Regions from separate parts of the Anaerocolumna chitinilytica genome, predicted to be linked through region 1. Evidence: riboswitches for the same ligand, from Rfam matches in the RefSeq annotation. Region 1 holds a riboswitch; the other holds the start of a gene.
What was found. Region 1 has a riboswitch for cyclic di-GMP ahead of bsdcttw_RS15970 (3-oxoacyl-[acyl-carrier-protein] synthase III C-terminal domain-containing protein). Riboswitches for the same ligand answer to the same signal wherever they lie in the genome.

Region 1 (6,191 bases):
GATATCACAGTAGGCGGTAAAAAGGGATTTATAACCGGAGGTGAAATAATGTCCGGAACATCCATTACTGTTAAAACTGCAGGCTCCACTATGGGAACCTATACTATGCTGGAAGTTGGTATTGATCCCAGAAAAGTAGAAAATTACAGAGCATTACAAAAGAGAATAACTGCTATCGATGCAGATCTCGATAAGCTGCTGCCAATTATAGATACTTACAAACGAAAATTAAGTCAGGGAGAAGTGTTTTCACCTGAAAAATTAGAATATATCAGAATTGCTACAAATAATTGCATTTTACTTCGGAAAGAACTAAAAGAATGCCAGAGTCAATATGAGCAGTTGAGGGCTGAAATTGGTAATAGCGATGGAGGATGGATAAAAGTTGAAAACGTCGCTTATCCTGGGGTAAAAGTTATGATATCCAATGTAATCTATTACATAAAGACAGAAACCCATTATTCAAAATTTATAAGAGACAGGGCTGACATCAAAATAGTTGGTTTATAATTCAGTTAGTCGGCGACATGGTTGTTTCGAATGTTGAAAGAAATGAAGCATTTTCAGCTATATATTCAGGTATATTAATAGTAAGATTTGATATTCACAAAGGAGTAATGTGAAAATTAATACAATTCACATTTGATTTGAGGATGCGCAAAAGCGCATCACATGGAGGGTAATATGCCTATAACGCCTATTGAAATTGCATCGATGGCACCAAAGTCCCAGGAGGTTACAAGCTATAAGCATCAGGAAAGTCAGAAACCCATGAACGACCAGATTCTGATCCACGACAAGTTGAGCCATGAAGTAAAACATAACAGTCAGCAAACAGTCAAAATGACAAAGGGTGATAACAAGGAATATCGTTATGATGCAAAAGAAAAAGGGAATAACAGTTATTCCGGTTCAAATTCAAAGAAAAAGCAAAAAGAAGAGTCCAAGGATGAAAAAGGGACGATGAAGCCAGGTTCTATTGATATCAGGATATAATTCTATAAGAGAGAACTTAACTTAATCCGAAGGATTGTATAGGAACTCGGCATTAATTAATTGCCGATTTAAGAATATTGAATCAATAATTAATATTCAGGTATGATTAATATTCAGAAACGAGGTTATGTATGGAAGCGATAGCAATTATCCTTGTTATAGCAGGACTTGCAGCGATAATAATCAGTTGTTTTATGGTGGATAAAACCGATAAGAACAATGGATTTATTCCTTCAACTGTCCTGAATCAAACAGTGGGCGAAGTCAGTAATGAACTTCTTACGAAGGAGTTGAGACAGAAATTTGACGAGGCTTGTCAGGAGACTTCAGAGGGATATTTATTTAAACTGGAGAATCAATTAAGTCAGCTTTCCAATGAGAAAATCATAGCAGTTCATGACTTTTCAGAACAAATATTAGAGAAGATTAAGCACAATCATGAAGAAGTGATATTTCTTTATAATATGCTTGGTGAAAAGGAAGAAGAGCTCAAAACATTCCTAAAAAATGCAGACAGGCAGAAAAAAGTATTGGAAGAAAATATTCACCAGCCTGCCAGGACGGAAAAGAAGGAAGAGAAGACAGAGAAGACTGTTGGGGCAAGAGATTTACCGGCGAGGGAATTACAAGCCCCAGATAATCCTGAAGCAGGAAATAATTCCAATCAAAAAATATTGGAACTGTACTCCAATGGATTTTCTATTGTAGATATCTCACGAACTTTAGAAATCGGACAGGGTGAAGTAAAGCTTGTAGTCGACCTGTACAGACAAAAACAACAGTAAGAAATCCAATTAAAAGGTTTCGTTTTTTTAACAATATTTTTAAGGAATATCAAATAAGAATCTGATATTAGCGAAAGGATTATATGAACTTAAAATATTATATAAGAGGGATAGGTGTTGGAATACTTTTTACTGCTGTTGTTATGTCTGTTGCATTTCATATATTTCCAAATAAAAAACTAACCGATGCACAAATCAAAGAGCGGGCTACAGAACTCGGAATGGTAGAAAAGACAGCAGACGGGTCACTAAATGATTTACTTACGACTCCTACAGAGGCCCCTACAACTACCCCTGCACCAACAGATACTCCTGCACCAACGGACACCCCAACACCAACAGATACTCCTGCTTCTACAAAGACCCCGGCTTCTGAAGATACCTCAAAGGAAGGGAATTCCAAGGATACCAGTAATGCCTCAGGTGCCATCGAAATAAATATTACCCAAGGTATGACTTCAGAACAGGTATCAAAGCTTTTAAAGGAAAAAGGAATTATTGAAGACTCAGCTGCTTTCAGTCAATACTTGGTGATTAACAATTATACAAAAAGTATAAAAATAGGGAAGTTTCAGTTGAAGGCATTTACGACATACAAAGATATTGTGAATTTAATTATCGACAAATAAAATGTATATATCAGATGAAAGAAATTTGGATTTCATGAAATCAAAACAACAAAAAATGACTAAGAATGACAAATTATATAAATAATACTTGCTAAAAAGTGAAATATGTATATAATATAATATGTAATAGGTATTTATTACTATAGTACGGAAACAAAAAAATAATGCAAGATAAAGGCAAACCTGTCGAAAGGCAGGGACGCAAAGCCACGGGCCTAAAGCAGATGCAAAGGTAGCCGGGTTACCAGGTTTATTGACTAGCCATGGCTTTCTTGGCTAGCTTTTTCTTTTTATAGAAAAATTTGTAAATGATATAACGATAACAGTGCAATTGTAATTTTCACTATTGTTAGCAATATCTTGTAGACAATAAACAATCAACAGGCAGATTGCCATATGCATGGGAGATTATATGATACATATTAAGATCAGAGATATCGCAGTAAGTCAGGGATACTATATTTCCGACCATATCAAAAATAAAAAGATTATTTCTGAAAAGGCACAAGGAAATGTGGTGGTTGAAGAAATAGTGGATAAAAGTGAAAAATACAGCAGTATCAGGTATAATTGGCAGAATACAATTATGCTTTCTTTAGATGCAATACAGGAACTGTTCTTTAAAACCGATTTGTCCGGTGCTGACATGGATATGATTGTATTGTCCAGTCAATTGCCGGAATATGTGACACCTGCAACATCTGTGAAAATCCATAATGCTATCGGCGGTAAAAAAGAATGCATCTGTTACGATGTTAATTCCAATGGCTGTGGTATGACTCTTGCCTTTGATCAAATATCAAAATATATGTCGGTAAGCTCAAACATAAAGAGGGCACTCTTAATTGGATGTGATTATATAGATATGAATAAAAATAACTTAGGAGATGCAGCCTGTGCTGTAATCCTTGAAAGAACAGAAGATGAATGCGGAGTATATGATTCTTTGAGTCTTGTAAGAACAGAAGATAATGATGGATATCATTTCCCTTACGGCGGTTTTTCTAATCTGCTTATGATTAAAGAAGGAGCAGACTTCAAGTTCTCTTTTGTAGGAAAGAAAGCACATATCATGGATGTTGCAGAGGAATCAATTTATGAGATACTAAGTCGCAACAACCTTGGAATAAATGATATTAATATGTTCTGCTTTTCTCAGAATAACCGAGAGGGTCTTGAGCGTATTCGGGAGAGACTATATATAGATGCGGTGAATAGCCCATATATTGGAGATATATATGGTGATACAGGAACCAGCAGCCCCTTTATTGCTCTTTACGAGATGTGGGAGAACCAGCAGATCAAGCGTGGTGATTATTTTATCCTATGTGCATTCGGGAGCGGTACCCAGACCATAACATTACTTTGTAAATTTTAATTGAGAACCGGTTATAGAAGATTTGAATATTTCCTCTATAGCCGGTTCTTCTTCTTCTTATTATTATTATTATTATTTGTAAACTCTACTCCTGCTTGATTTGATAAGGTTTTTGTGATACCATAAGGTTCGCATGGAGATATATGAAAAGGCAGGAAAAATGTCTTTTCATGAAAATCACAAAGGAGATGGCAGTATGGGATTAAATGAAACACCCTCCTCTGACAGGGTGCATATTGGGTTTTTCGGTAAGAGGAATGCAGGCAAATCAAGCCTTGTAAATAAAATCACCGGGCAGGAACTATCAGTGGTGTCTGAATTCAAAGGTACTACTACAGATCCTGTATATAAAGCAATGGAGTTGCTACCAATGGGTCCTGTGATGATAATCGACACTCCAGGAATTGATGACGAAGGTTCCTTAGGAGAACTTAGAGTCAGAAAGACCAGGCAGGTATTAAATAAAACGGATGTTGCAATTCTTATAGTAGATGCAACTACCGGAATTAGCAATTCGGATGAAGAATTAATTACACTTTTCGGAGAAAAAAATATTCCATATCTTATTGTGTATAATAAAGTGGATTTATTAACAGAGGAAGCGTCTCCCGATAAGTCAAATGAAATTTATGTTAGCGCTATTACAGGAAAAAATATAGAAGCATTGAAAGAAAAAATTGCAATTTTAGCTCCCGTAGAAGATAATAAACTTCGAATTGTTGGAGATATTATACATCCTTCTGACTTCATAGTTTTGGTTGTACCTATTGATAAAGCAGCACCAAAAGGCAGATTGATTTTACCTCAACAGCAGACAATAAGAGATATTTTAGAGTCCGATGCCACCGCTATTGTGGTAAAGGAATATGAGTTGAAGGAAACCTTAGAGAATTTGGGAAAGAAGCCAAGTTTGGTTATAACAGACAGTCAGGTCTTCGCTAAAGTATCAGCAGACACACCAAGAGATATTCCCTTAACGTCCTTCTCCATCCTTTTTGCAAGGTATAAAGGGCTTCTTCAGGAAGCAGTAAAGGGAGTGGCAGCCCTGGAACAACTTACAGATGGTGACACCATATTAATATGTGAAGGCTGTACCCATCACAGACAATGTGATGATATCGGAACGGTAAAGCTGCCAAGATGGATTAAGAATTATACGGGCAAAGAATTTCAGTTCGCTTTTACTTCCGGAGGACAATTCCCGGAGGACTTAAGCCCATATAAACTTATCGTTCACTGCGGAGGCTGTATGATTACAGAACGAGAAGTAAAATACCGTCAAAAATGCAGTATAGATCAACAGGTTCCAATAACGAATTATGGTATTCTCATAGCTTATATGCAAGGAATATTAAAACGCAGTTTGGAAGTCTTCCCGGCTATACTAGAAGAACTAAATCAGGAATATTAATCCTTTACTAGAGGCACATTGGATAAGGTATGAGGGTTTGTAGGGAGGAGATACAGATGGAAGATTTATATAATACCCCCCAGCAGGAAATGTTTATTGGAGTAGAAAGTAAAAAAGCAGTCTCTAACTTTGCCTTGAACTACAAGAAAACAAATATTCGGCTTATATATGCTGTTGTAAATATTAAAAAGGCAGCAGCTAAGACTTATCTAAAGCTAAAGGTTGGAAATGATGGGGTATACGAAGCTGTCATAAAGGCTTGTGACAGTATTCTTGCCGGTAGATATCAGGAGCAGTTTGTAGTTGATGCACTTTCCGGAGGAGCAGGTACTTCAGTTAATATGAATGTCAATGAAGTGCTAGCACACCTGGCAGAAACCATATGGCAGGAAGAGAAGAACAAGAAAATAACTATTCATCCCTTGGATGATGTAAATAGAGGGCAGTCGACGAATGATGTTTATCCCACAGCTCTGCGTATTGCCTCCATTGAATTGCTTCGGGAATTAAGCCAGTCTTGTGCAAGGCTACAGCAGGCTCTTCAATTAAAGGAAAGAGAGTACGAAGGTATAAGGAAGCTTGGCAGGACAGAATTAATGGATGCAATTCCTATTACCTTGGGAGAAGAGTTCGGAGCCTATGCCCAGGCCATTGCAAGGGACCGCTGGAGGCTGTATAAGGTGGAAGAGAGACTGCGCCAGGTTAACCTGGGAGGAACTGCAGTGGGAAACTCCAGCAATGCAGAAAGAAAGTACCGCTTCATGGTCATAGAAGAACTCAGAGATATTACTGGGATGGGACTTGCGGCAGCTGAATATCCTATGGATATTACTCAAAATAATGATGTATTCGTAGAAGTGTCCGGATTGTTAAAAGCCTTGGCAGTAAATCTTATGAAGATATCCGGTGATTTAAGACTTATGAATTCCGGTCCCTTCGGAGGGATTGGAGAGATACGTTTAAAAGCACTTCAGGCAGGCAGTACTATCATG
Region 2 (6,191 bases), 930 kb from region 1:
AAGGTCTCCCATTATTCTATACATTAATTCATTGCTGCAGCAAGCACCTGCAATAAAACCTTTGGAGAGACTGGATAGATTATACTCATCCAAGTCACTATTTAACATAAACTGAAACATAGAGGGCACGCCGTTAAATACGGTACAGCTCTCCTCCTCAATAAGGGACAACGCCTTTTTTGTTTCGAACCTCTCTGCAATTACGATGGAGGCTCCGTACAAAAGACCGGCGAAGGTACTAAGTACAAAACCGATGACATGAAACAAAGGCAGGCAGAGCAATATTCTGTCATCCTCATCATACTCCATCCGTTCTCCTGAGACCAGGGCATTATTTACATTTGCAAAATGGCTAAGTACAACACCTTTGGGATTGCCAGTAGTGCCGGAGGTATAAAAGATATTCAAGGGATCTTCTGCTGTAAGTTTCTTCCCGGCTTCCGTTAAAAGTGTACTGCCAACTGCTGCCCCAAAGCTCTTTAGTTCTCTGATATTATACGCACCTTTTAACTTCGAATCATCTAAGGTAACTACTGTTCTTAAGTCTGGGAATTCCTCACTCCTAAGCTTTCCCCGCTCACAGGATAAAAGCTCAGGGATAAGCTGTGTCAGGTTATCAAGAAAGCTAACTCCTTTAAAACCTTCCATAAGAAATAAAAGTGAACTCTCCGACTGCTTTAACACATAGGATAGTTCACTTTTTGTACTGGCTGTATTGATGCATACCAGAACAGCGCCTATTCTGGCTGCTGCTAATTCAAGGATAACCCACTCCGGGGAATTAAGGGCAAGAATTGCAAGATGATCCCCTTTCTTAACACCTAAGGTAAGCAAACCCTTGGCTAAGGCTTTGCTCTCCTCCATAATTTGAAGAAAAGTAAATGTTTCCTGTCTTTTCGGAAATACCAATGCCTCTCTGTCCCCATATCTTAAGCATGTTTCGTCCATTATCTCTGATAAAGTCATTGTACTGAACATATTTAGCTCCCTTCTGCGTGCCTATTATCACCCTCAAGGGATACTATTATCACTATGCCGAAGTTCTTAATTAACTCCCAGCTAAAGTGTCCATTAGTACCCTGTAGGTGCCAAGCATGCTTAAAATCAAGGGGAGTGAAAGATTTTTCTTTCACTCATTCTCCCCCTTCTATGTATCTGTTAGTATTTACATAGCAGCCCAATATTCTGAGAGCCGCAGCCAATCGTCCATATTACGATATAATCCCCCCGCTTAACCTGTCCCCGTTCAATTGCTTCATACAAGGTAATAAAGGGACTGCTGGTTCCGGTGTAGCCATATTCATCCCCAATATAAAGGCTATGGTCCTCATCTATACCAAAATTCTCCCTTATCTTGCGAATGTTTATAAGTGCATACTGAGAAAAACAAAACATACGGATATCATCTTTGCTAAGTCCGTTTCGAGTTAAAAGCTTACTTATACTTTCTCCTGCGGAAGCAGGAACATCTTCTGTAGGCGGAACAAATTTGATTAACATATCTTTCTTATTGTCCGTTCGAAAGATATTGGAAAAACCGCAGCCGGGAAATAATGCCACATCAACCCCTTCTGATTTGACTGTACATACAGAATCCAGGACACCGGCATCTTCTGCTGTCTTTTCCAAGATCACAGCACAGGCAGCATCACCGTAATGTCCATATAGATTCTCTTCTTCTTCATTAATCATCATATTAATATAGTCACAGCCTATCAGTAAGGCTTTCGAGACATGAGGCGTTAGAGCCATATATTTTGCAGTCTGCTCAAAAGCCAGCGCCATACCGCAGCAATTGGAATTGACATCATAGCAGATGCACTCATTCTTTCCTCCGATCGCGTTATGTATCTTGATGGAAGTAGGCGGTGCCGTATATTCCGGAAGCTGGCTGGATAAGATAATCATGTCCATATCAGCACCTGTAAGACCAGTCTTTTCCATAAGCTTGTTAACTGCCTGAAGAGAAATCGTCAGAGTATTTTCATTTTCATTTTCAAATAAAAACCGCTTCTCTCTCCCGATAACATCCCTTAAAAAATGCTCAACCTCCTTACCTCTCTTACGAAAATGCTCCAGATAGGGTTCATTATCCACCACCTTATTTCCATGACTTACCGCGATATCCCTTATTTTAACCTGCACCATATAACCGTCTCCCTCTGATGTATTTTTTATTTTATATCAAAGTCTTCAATACCGGCTTCTTTGGCGAGTCTTTTAACCTGCATTGCAAGAATTGCACTATCCTGCATACGAAAAACTACTTTTTTAAAGCCTGTCTGCTTATACAGAACAAAAAATCCTTTTAACTTCTCCTGTTTATCCGGTGTAATTACTCCCATATTTCTGGCATCCAGTTCCAGGCTTACCTGGGAAGGGTTGATTTTTCTTACAGCCTGTCCATAGGCCTCACCAAAGCTTGCTATATCCTCATCTCCGAATTTCCCATCTAGAACGATCTTTAAAACATCTCCTGATACGGTAATACTGAATTTCTCCATACTCGCTCTCCTTCTCTTTCCGTGTATGAAAAGACCCTTATCCCAGTGAAATAAAAAAATCCATGGCAAAGCCATGGATTAATACCTTCATGGTAACCCGGCTGCCATAACTTCTGTCTTAGGCCCGAAGCTTTGCGTCCCTGTCTTTCGGCAGGTTTGCCTTTTTCATTCAGTCTTTTCATTTCATTTATAATATATTGTATGACATTTTCTACTTTTCTACCATACTCTACTATTATAGGTTTTATTTTACATTTTTTCAAGTATTTCCTAAATTAATTCATAATATTTACATATATTTTATTAATATTCGTTATAAAACTATGTTACAGTCCGTACTTTCTTACATATTCTACCATATGCCCTATATTCCCTTCTCCGGCAAACCGTCCGGAATCGAAAAAGTTCTCACTGCTGTCCAGCCAAACCAGAGGGTTGGTTTCTTCCGCTAACTCTACCGCATGTTTAAGATATCCCCCATAGACTTCCACACAACATTTATCTTTATAATAAGTAAAATCCATAAAATGATAGAGGGTAATATCACTGCCCTGAATACCGGTTTCTTCATATAATTCCCTGTAGGCTGCATGAAGGCCGTCTTCTTCCTTTTCGATTTTTCCGCCGACAAGATTATAAAGTCCTAAATAAGGTTCTTTCCTTCTTTTACAGAAAAGAATCTTACTTCTATCTTCACTATATACCAAGATACAATTAAACCCTTGCATTCTTATTCCTTCTTTCTCTGATATTAAAAATATTGCCAAGTTCCTAGTACAAGCGAATTCATGTACGCCTGTACTTACAAACCTGGCAATGAGTATTAATGACTATCTATTATATTACTTGATACTGTGCAGTACTTCCAGTACCTTTGTCTTGATTTCTGTTAATTTATCCTCTGCTTTCTCAGCAGTATCTGCTTTGGTATAAATATAAAGCTTGATTTTAGGCTCGGTTCCGGAGGGCCTCAAGGAATACCAGCAGCCGTCATCAAAAGCGAACTCTACCGCATCTGTCTTTTCAATCTCAACAGCACTCTTCTCACCGGTCAGCACGTTCGTAGACTCCGAGGTCAGATAATCTGTAACTTTGATTAGATTGGAACTTCCAATTGAGCCTGCATTGTTCTTACGATATTCTACCATCATCCGCTTAATTCTCTCCTGGCCTTCGATGCCTTCCAGTACGATGGAGATGGTGTCTTCACGGTAGTAACCGTATTTCTCATAGAGCTCATTCAGGACATCAATTAAAGTCTTGCCTTGTTTTTTATAGTACCCAGCCATTTCTGCTAAGATAAGTGTTGCACCGACTCCGTCTTTGTCTCTGAGGTAACTGCCGACATTGTAGCCGATACTTTCTTCATAACCAAAGATATAAGTATATTCCTTGGTATTATCCCATTCATTCGAAAGTGCGCAGATGTTCTTAAAGCCTGTAAGTACATTAAACATCTTAACTCCGTACTCTTTTGCAATAGCACTTCCCATCTCACCGGTTACAATGGATTTTACCATGGCTGCATTATTAGGAAGGGTTCCCTTTTCTGTCATAGAAGTTAACAGGTAGTTGATAATCAGAACCCCTACCTGATTGCCGTTTAAAGCTTCGATTTTACCATTCTGTACCACTTCAACAGCAAGTCTGTCACAATCCGGGTCGGTAGCAATAAGCACATCCGCACCCACCTTAAGTGCCAGTTCCTCACTTAAAGCAAAAGCTGCATGGTCTTCCGGATTGGGATAAGCTATGGTAGGGAAGGTTCCATCGGGCATTTCCTGTTCCTTTACGATATGAACATTAGTATAGCCCATTCTTTCTAATACGGTACGAACAGGAATATTTCCGGCACCATTTAAAGGCGTGTATACAATGCCGATATTCTTATCAACTTCACTGTCTCTAAGAGAGATGGACATGGTCTTCTCATAGAAGCTTTCATCAACCTCTTTATTTACAATATGAAGAAGTCCTTTGGCAACTGCTTCCTCTTCTTTTAAAGATATATTCTCCTCAAAAAGGTCAAGGTTACCAATTTCCTCCAACACTTGATTTGCAATATCTGATTTTATCTGAGAACCTTCCTCCCAATATACCTTATAACCATTATAGATTTTAGGATTATGGCTGGCTGTAATGTTGATTCCGGCTGCGCAGTGATAGTAACGGACAGCATAGGATAATTCCGGTGTAGGCCTTAAAGAATCAAATAAATAAACCGGTATACCCATGCTGTTTAAAATCAATGCACACATCTTAGCAAATTCCGGGGACATAATACGGCAGTCATGGGCAATTGCCACACCTTTTGCCGCAAACTCCTTCCCCTGTTTTTGAATTACCAATCCCAGGGCCTTGGTAGCTCTTCCTACTACATATCGGTTCATTCGGTTAGTGCCTGCTCCAAGAATTCCTCTAAGCCCGGCAGTACCAAAGGATAAATCACAGTAAAACCTATCCTTGATATCCTCTTCTTTATTTCCTATCTCTTCTAATTCTTTTTTTAAGTCAGCATCCAATGTGGGTACAGTCAGCCATTTTTCATATTCTTTTTTGTAATCGTTCATATTCTCACTAAATCCTAAACGGATTCGTCTCCTTCCTTTTTCTAACTAAGCTTTGTAATTCCGGATTTCCCAGCCACAATATTCTGTGTGAATATTATTCTTTCCTTTTCACACTTCTTTCTTTACTTCTCTCTTTCTATTTTACTCTATAAGAACTATTTGGACAACATAATTTATTTCATTTCCGCTTTTATTGTGCTAAGATAATGCTATTATTATTTGGAACAAAGGGGAAATTATTATGAGAGTTTTATTGATTGAAGATGATACCGCTCTTTGCGAAGCAATCACCCTGCACCTGAAAAAAGAAGGTTATCAGACGGATATCTGTGGTAATGGGGAAGATGCCGTCTATTATATTGAAAAACACACACAGGATGTTATAGTTCTTGACCGGATGCTGCCCGGAAAAGATGGTTTATCCATCTTGAATGATATCAGAGACCAGGGAATTACTACCCCGGTTATTATGGTCACCGCAATGAATGGAATCAATGACCGTATAGACGGCTTGGACGGTGGTGCTGATGATTATCTGGTAAAACCCTTTGCTATGGACGAGTTTCTGGCTAGAATAAGAGCTTTGCTTCGAAGACCCCGAAACATGAAGAACACACCTCTTTTATCCTATAAGGATATTTCTCTTGATACCAGCATTTATATGGTGTCAAAAGGTGAAAAGCAAATCTCTTTATCTAAACGAGAAGGCGCATTCCTGGAATACCTTATGCTGAATCAAGAAAACATTGTAACCAGAGAACAAATTCTTAACCGCGTATGGGGTCTTAATACTTTTGTAGAAGATGGAAACATTGATAACTACATCAGCTTCCTGCGAAGACGGTTAAAAGCTCTTGATACCCATGTCTGCATTAAGACCGTACATGGCATCGGTTATAGATTGGAGTATTCCAGCCATGCTTAATGCCTTAAAGAGAAAGTTCATTCTACTATATACAATCTCAACCGGATTTATTCTGACCTCTGTACTGGTAATTGTAATGTTTAATTCCAATAACCAACTGCTCCAGGAGAAAGAGAACAGCTTTCTTTCCAGTTTTTCCGCAATTTCCAGAACTCTGCAGCTTAATAAGGAAATCAGCCATTTGTGGCTGTC

Region 2: linked by a shared signal. The riboswitch ahead of bsdcttw_RS20040 (hypothetical protein) and the one ahead of bsdcttw_RS15970 (3-oxoacyl-[acyl-carrier-protein] synthase III C-terminal domain-containing protein) in region 1 are both predicted to bind cyclic di-GMP.

The regions. Positions count from the first base shown of each region.
Region 1 covers NZ_AP023368.1:3,656,791-3,662,981, reverse strand. Annotated here, with positions in the region: gene bsdcttw_RS15990 (DUF342 domain-containing protein) at 1-510, shown strand, start outside; gene bsdcttw_RS15985 (hypothetical protein) at 685-996, shown strand; gene bsdcttw_RS15980 (DUF6115 domain-containing protein) at 1,128-1,781, shown strand; gene bsdcttw_RS15975 (endolytic transglycosylase MltG) at 1,865-2,410, shown strand; cyclic di-GMP riboswitch class I at 2,577-2,659, shown strand; gene bsdcttw_RS15970 (3-oxoacyl-[acyl-carrier-protein] synthase III C-terminal domain-containing protein) at 2,823-3,788, shown strand; gene hydF ([FeFe] hydrogenase H-cluster maturation GTPase HydF) at 3,985-5,199, shown strand; gene bsdcttw_RS15960 (aspartate ammonia-lyase) at 5,256-6,191, shown strand, end outside.
Region 2 covers NZ_AP023368.1:4,590,662-4,596,852, forward strand. Annotated here, with positions in the region: gene bsdcttw_RS20030 (AMP-binding protein) at 1-978, opposite strand, end outside; gene bsdcttw_RS20035 (3-oxoacyl-[acyl-carrier-protein] synthase III C-terminal domain-containing protein) at 1,159-2,148, opposite strand; gene bsdcttw_RS20040 (hypothetical protein) at 2,175-2,504, opposite strand; cyclic di-GMP riboswitch class I at 2,593-2,675, opposite strand; gene bsdcttw_RS20045 (NUDIX hydrolase) at 2,831-3,232, opposite strand; gene bsdcttw_RS20050 (phospho-sugar mutase) at 3,347-5,074, opposite strand; gene bsdcttw_RS20055 (response regulator transcription factor) at 5,316-5,999, shown strand; gene bsdcttw_RS20060 (sensor histidine kinase) at 5,992-6,191, shown strand, end outside.